Regions from separate parts of the Shewanella sp. Choline-02u-19 genome, predicted to be linked through region 2. Evidence: predicted binding sites of a transcription regulator. Region 2 holds the regulator's gene; the other holds the start of a gene.

Region 1 (3,607 bases), 150 kb from region 2:
GTTAATCCACGTAAGCAGAATAACATCAGTCCCATACCTAGCATTCCATATACCCCCATGAACGCTGCGTGGGCGTGAGTTGCGGTAGTATTTAGACCTTGGATAAAGTACAACGCGATAGGTGGATTGATGAGGAAACCCAAGATCCCAGCGCCGACTAAGTTCCAAAATGCGGTTGCCACGAAAAACATAATCGCCCACTTGTAACGGATCATCCAAGGGCTTGCTGCACGTAAGCGATAACTTTCAACCGCTTCAAAACCAATCAGTGCCAGTGGTACCACTTCTAGAGCCGAGAAAATCGCGCCCCATGCAATCACTGAGGTTGGCGTACCGGTAAAGTACAAGTGATGCAAGGTGCCGATTAAACCACCGGTTAAGAAAATAACCGTGGTGAAGAGTACCGCTGCATTTGCGCTGCGAGCACGGATAAGTCCAAGGCGCACAAGCATTAAGGCGACAACAGAGGTAGCGAAGGTTTCGAAGAACCCCTCTACCCATAAGTGAACCACCCACCAGCGCCAGTATTCAGCAATCGCAAGGTTGGTATGCTTACCCATAAATAGGCCAGCACCATAGAATAAACCAATCGCTACACACGAGGCGTACAGTACCCAAATAACCGGGCGCATCTCGCCTTTAACTTTTAACGCGGGACGCATTGCTGCTGTCACAAGGGCAAGCCAGATCAATAATCCTACCAGCAGTAATATCTGCCACACTCGGCCTAAATCGATATATTCATAACCTTGATGACCGAATAAGAAATTCATGTCTAGGTCAAAATACTGCTGAACACCAATCCATTCCCCTGCCATAGAGCCGAGCACAACCACCAGAAGTGCAACCCAAAGTACGTTTACACCGATGCGTTGGAACTTAGGTTCATAGCCCGATAATGCAGGGGCAATATAAAGACCTGTACCTAACCAAACCGTTGCAATCCAGAATACGGCAAGTTGTGTATGCCAAGTACGCGTGACGGAGTAAGGGAGAATTTCTGACAGTGGAATACCGTAAAAATTTTGCCCTTCAACCGCGTAGTGTGCGGTGATCCCTCCGAGTAATATTTGCAATAGAAACAAGCCTATCGCAGTAACGAAGTACTTCCCTACAGCGCGTTGTGATTTAGTGGGTTTAGTGAAGAAGAGTGGGTCTTGTTCGGCAGGCTTTGGCAAACTGTCATGTTTACAGCTCGCGTGATGCCAGACTAATGCACCAATACCCGCAATAAGAGTCACAAAACTTAAGATTGACCAAACCACGTTGTCTGACGTTGGCGTATTACCAATTTGTGGATCGAATGGCCAGTTATTGGTGTAGGTATAATCGGCATCTGGACGTTCTGTTATTGCAGCCCAAGCGCCCCAAAATAGAAAACCATTGAGCTTTTCACGGCGATCTAAGCTCGGAACGGTACCCTCTTTCATTGCATATTGTTCTCTAAGAGATGATAACTCTGGGTCATCACCAAATAGCGCTAAATAATGTTGCTCTACCTGTTTAATGGCTGCAATACGCGTGTCTGAAAGAGTGATATAGGTATCACCATTAGCTTGCTCAACAACCGTATTACGGCGAATATCTTCGCGCAAGCCTTGCTCTAGTCCTGCTTGTTGCTGGGTATTTAGTTGCGTAAACGGGATCTTGAAACGCTGCTTTGCGGTGATATCTAGCCAAGCCTGAGCTTCTTTATGTAACCAGTCTGCAGTCCAGTCTGGAGCAACATATGAACCATGTCCCCATATAGAACCCAGTTGATGCCCCCCCATAGAGCGCCAAACCAATTGTCCTTGTTCGATGTCATTTTGACTAAATAGTGTTTGTCCTTGGCTATCAACAAAAGCTGTCGGTATTGGCGGCTTTTCTCGATAGATTTCACTACCAATACTCAGTAGTACAGTAAATGAAGCAATTAGCACCAGTAGTAGTGCAATTGCCGTTAGTCTTTGTTTGCTCATAAGTCCTCTTAGCGCAACGGTATTATTATTCAGGCGTAGCTTGCTATAGCAGATAGCATGCCAATAGTTGAAGCTGCTGTTTTAAAAGGATATTGTTGTTTTTATTTATAGTGATAATGTCATAAGGACAGCGCTTTAAGTGTCTTTATGACACCTAGCTGTCTTTTTGACATTAGCGTGGCGTTCGAAAAGTAATCGACGTAGGAAATCGTGTGGAAATAAATACTTATCGGGCTGAGAATGTCGAGTATGGCTAAGCATGAGGACATTGGAGTATGAGAATGTAGAAAGGGCTACTTGTTGAACGAAAGTGAGCTAAACAAAGCCCTTTGCAAATGCTGCAAAGGGCTAGGGGGTTATTTATATAAGGACGGGTCTTCAGGTTTTGGGCGGGTCTTAAAACGTCGATGCAGCCACATATATTGACCTTTATTACGGCAAATAATGTCTTCAATAATTCGATTACCCCGCTTGGCATCTTCAATCTCATTTTCGCCTGGAAAGTCTTCTAACGGCGCTTGGACTTCGATGTTATAGCCTGTGTCGGTACTGTTTCGTTCAACAAAAAAGGGCAGAACCTTGGCTTTACCCAGCCTTGCCAGTGTGGTGGCACCGGTAATGGTGGCGGCTTCTTTAACCGCGAAAAAAGGGATGAATGTGGCACTCGAACGGCCAAAATCTTGATCGGCAGTGTACCAAATGACGTTGGGGGCTCTTAAGCTACGCACCATTTGGCGTAAATCTCTTTTTGGCACCAGCGCTTTATTAGATCGTAATCGACCTTTGACCTGCAGATACTCAATTACGGCATTATTATGCGGTCGGTAAACGCCCACTCCTGGCTGGAACTGGCCAAAGATACGAGCACCCATCTCTAAAGGCAGGCAGTGAACGGCGTACAGTATGACCCCTTGGCCACTGTTCAGGGTTTGCTCGACATGCTCTTGACCTTTAATACTCATATGTTGTTGAATTTTTTCATCCGACCACCACCATGCATTGATGGTATCGAAGATCGCTTTGCCTGTTTGTTCAAAGTTTTCGCGTAATAGCGTTTGCTGTTCTGCTTCGCCCATATCAGGAAAGCACAGCTGCAAATTACGCTTGGCAGTGTTAACCCGTTTGCGGGCAAACTTCATGGCAATTCTGCCAATAGCCGCGCCAATCCTCATTTGGAGAGGTAATGGCAACACTTGTGTTAAGCGCATCATCGCAACGCCTAGCCACAGGGGCCAGTACTTAGGATGATAAAGATGAGATGACAACTGGGCTTTTTCTACCACGGAAAACTCGAATACATTGAAAAATTACTCATTATTCTAACGCAAACTCACTCAAACTCACTCAAAATCATTAAAAATTAGGTACAATCATCAGTAAATTTGCAAAACACACGGCCATTATGAAGATTTCTCTGCCAGCATTTGAAAACGCCAAGGTACTCGTCGTTGGTGATGTAATGTTAGATCGCTACTGGGCGGGCACGACTGCGCGTATCTCTCCTGAAGCACCCGTCCCCGTTGTTAAAGTCGAACAGATTGAAGATCGACCTGGCGGCGCGGCGAATGTGGCGATTAACATTGCCACGCTAGGCGGCGCAGCGAGTCTTGCTGGCATCGTCGGTGTTGACGAAACGGCTGACGCAT
Region 2 (3,607 bases):
AAAAAATACGTAAAAACTAAGCTCGACAGATCAGAGACCTCTCACTATTGAGTGATTAAGTCGTATAACTCAGATTCACTCTTACTTTTTCTCAACTGCTTCACGATCGCTTTGTCGTTAAGCTTTTCTGCCATTGAAGACAGCGTCGCGAGATGTTGCTCACATTGATCTGCGGGCACTAACAGGGCAAATAATATATCAACCGGTTGCTTATCTATCGAGTCAAAAGATATCGGTGTTTCACATTTGATTAATATGCCCAATGGATGGTCAATATTAGCCAATCTCCCGTGAGGGATTGCTATACCGTTGCCTATACCTGTGCTACCCATTTTTTCGCGAGCCAACAGGCTTTCGAAAATCTCTTGTGAAGAAAGGGTAGGGTACTGGGCAGCGGCAATATCGCTGATGAGTTCCAGTACTTTTTTCTTACTGCCCGGAGTGGCACAGGTAGTGCATTCCGGCTGCAGGATGGTACATAGTTCCATCGTTAGTGTTTGGTCAGCTTCTCTTTGTGTTTAATAACCTGACGATCTAATTTGTCGATCAGGGAGTCGATTGCGGCGTACATGTCCGCATGTTCCGAAGTGGCAAAAACTTCACCTTTTTTCAGGTGAATTCGTGCTTCGGCAATCTGTTGCATTTTTTCAACATTCAATATGACGTGCACATTATTGATCTGATCGAAATGACGTTCAAGCTTTGTAAATTTTTCTTCAACATAACTGCGCAGTGACGCAGTGATTTCAATGTGATGCCCAGTAAGGTTAATTTGCATAGAAAGATTCCTCCAAGTGTATAATTTTAGTTATAAACTCTTGCGTTGGTTTGAGGGCGGGATCATCATTGCTTCGCGGTATTTCGCGATGGTACGTCGAGCAACTTTAATCCCCTGTTCTGCCAACAGTTGCGCCATTTTGCTATCGCTTAATGGTTTCTGTTGGTTTTCAGCTGCGACTAACTTCTTAATAAACGCTCTAATTGCTGTTGATGAGCACTCTCCACCGTCGTCGGTTCCGACATGACTAGAGAAGAAATACTTTAACTCGAAAATACCTCTAGGGGTATGCATATACTTTTGTGTGGTCACCCTTGAGATAGTGGATTCATGCATCTCTACGGCTTCAGCAATGTCGTTGAGTACCATAGGTTTCATGGCTTCATCACCATATTCGAAAAATCCCTGTTGGAACTTCACAATACAGTTGGAGACTTTTAGGAGGGTCTCATTACGACTCTCAATGCTTTTAATAAACCATTTAGCTTCTTGTAAGTGACTACGAATAAATTGGCCATCTGCTTGATTTTTTTGGCTACGAGCCATCGAAGCATAGTGTTGATTGACGTTGATTTTTGGCATGTAGTCGGGGTTGAGTTCAACCACCCAACGGCCTTTCTTTTTTGTCACTGAAACGTCGGGGATCACATATTCGTCTTTACTTCGCGTGACTGCCAGGCCCGGTCTTGGGTTCAAGGTTTGAATAAGCGTGATAGCATCACGCAGGTCATCCTCTTTGAGCTTAGTCTTACGCATCAATTGCCTAAAATCACGTCCAGCAATCAAATCTAAGTAATCTTTAATGAGCAGGCGAGCATTGTCTATATGGGGTGTTGTTTCTGCATATTGAGCTAATTGGATAAGCAGACATTCACTGAGATCTCTGGCTGCGACGCCGATAGGGTCGAAATGCTGCACGCGTTTGAGTACGGCTTCCACTTCGTCTATCTCGATCTCTGGATCGCCCATTGCTTCAAGAATATCTTCACAATTCTGAGTAAGGTAACCTCGCTCATCAACCGCATCAATAATGGCGGTGGCAATCGCTAGGTCATTATCAGAAAAAGGCGTTAGATTTTTCTGCCATTCAAGATGTTCGTATAAACCTTCAGTGGTTTCGCCTTGGAATGGCATATCATCATCGCGCATTCCGCCGGAGCTTGAATTCGAAGACACGGTATAGACTTCATCCCAAGTAGTATCCATTGGGAGTTCATCTGGCATTGAATCTTGCGTTAATGCATCAGAGGTGTCTACCGCAGCGCTATCCTGCTGTGGATCAACATCTGTGTTACTGCTGTATTCATTGTCGCTATCCGACTCTGAATAGCTGTCAGAGTCACTGGTGGTTCTATCTTCGTTGCTGATAGGCTCGCCATCGGATTGCTCTTCATCTAATTCAAGCAGTGGATTAGAGTCTAATGCTTGCTGGATCTCTTGCTGCAGCTCTAAAGAGGACAATTGCAAAAGGCGAATAGCCTGCTGTAATTGTGGAGTCATAGTTAGCTGCTGACCCATTTTGAGCTGGAGTGACGCTTTCATCTTACCGCTATTCCCTACACTGTAATTAAACGTTGAAGCTCGGTGATTTGACGAAGAGAGCTTAAAGAGTCAACACTTTGATTGTATTCATATACTTAGCTAATGCTATACAATTAAACCCGCATACTGTGGGTTAACTATAGCCTGAATTGTTCACCTAAGTACACTGCTCGAACCTGCTGATTATCTAATATCTCGGCAGGTGTGCCTTCTGCAATCAAATTTCCGTGACTTACGATATAGGCATGTTCACAAACGTCCAATGTTTCACGCACATTGTGGTCTGTGATCAACACCCCTAAGCCACGGCTTTTTAACTGTTCAATAATCTTTTTAATATCGATAACCGATATTGGATCAACGCCGGCAAAAGGTTCATCGAGTAGAATAAACTTTGGGTTGGCTGCCAGTGCTCGAGCGATTTCAACTCTGCGGCGTTCACCACCTGATAACGCCATGCCTTGGCTATCGCGGATATGGGTGATGTGAAACTCTTCGAGTAGGTGTTCAAGTTGCTCTTCACGCTGCTCGTTATTGATATCTTTGCGAGTCTGTAATACTGCCATGATATTGTCACGCACTGAGAGCTTTCTAAAGATGCTTGCCTCTTGTGGCAAGTAGCCAATGCCTTTACGTGCTCGGAGATGCATTGGGTCTAAGGTTAAATCATCGTCATCGATTAAGATCTGACCCTTGTCGCTCTGAACTAAACCAACAACCATATAAAATGTTGTGGTTTTACCTGCACCATTAGGACCCAATAACCCAACAATTTGCCCTGTTTTGACCGTTAAACTCACATCTTGAACAACGGCTCGGCTCTTATAACTTTTCGCTAAATTGCGTACGGTCAGCGTTTTTTGGGTCATTGCTGTTCCTGCTTTTTAATGGGTGCGGCTGGGGTTTCAGGCGTCTCTTCTTGATAAGCTTCAGGCTGAATGATAGTGATCACGCGATCATTACCTTTACCTGTACTTTCTGCGACTAATTTTTGTAGTCCGATATTGTACTTGATGCGGTTACCCGTGACTTGGCTGCCCTCTTGCTCCAAGGTTGCATTACCTAACAAGGTTAAGGTTCTTGTTGCCAACTCATAACGGATCTCTTTCGCACTTGCCATCGCCGGGCGGCCATCTTCCATCATTTGGGTATATGTCGCAGGATTACCCGTAGCCACGAGTATTTTTCCTGAGCTCGCTTCTTTGGAGAACACCCGTAATTCATCAGCCTTCATTTTAATTGAACCCTGAGTCACTTCTACAGGACCAAAAAAGATCACCTGATTAT

What was found. Region 2 encodes sigma-54, which starts transcription at its own class of promoters, with help from an activator protein. Its sites were predicted from a motif close to GTTGGCACGNNNNTNGNNT; they were not measured.
Region 1: the regulator sigma-54 is predicted to act here: its motif matches at 2,008-2,026, upstream of CXF83_RS19570 (nitric-oxide reductase large subunit).

What each region holds. Positions count from the first base shown of each region.
Region 1 covers NZ_PJBE01000013.1:2,958,606-2,962,212, reverse strand. The annotation lists gene CXF83_RS19570 (nitric-oxide reductase large subunit) at 1-1,961, opposite strand, end outside; gene CXF83_RS19565 (LpxL/LpxP family Kdo(2)-lipid IV(A) lauroyl/palmitoleoyl acyltransferase) at 2,318-3,244, opposite strand; gene hldE (bifunctional D-glycero-beta-D-manno-heptose-7-phosphate kinase/D-glycero-beta-D-manno-heptose 1-phosphate adenylyltransferase HldE) at 3,364-3,607, shown strand, end outside.
Region 2 covers NZ_PJBE01000013.1:3,106,987-3,110,593, reverse strand. The annotation lists gene ptsN (PTS IIA-like nitrogen regulatory protein PtsN) at 45-488, opposite strand; gene hpf (ribosome hibernation promoting factor) at 491-778, opposite strand; gene CXF83_RS20265 (RNA polymerase factor sigma-54) at 809-2,320, opposite strand; gene lptB (LPS export ABC transporter ATP-binding protein) at 2,458-3,189, opposite strand; gene lptA (lipopolysaccharide transport periplasmic protein LptA) at 3,186-3,607, opposite strand, start outside.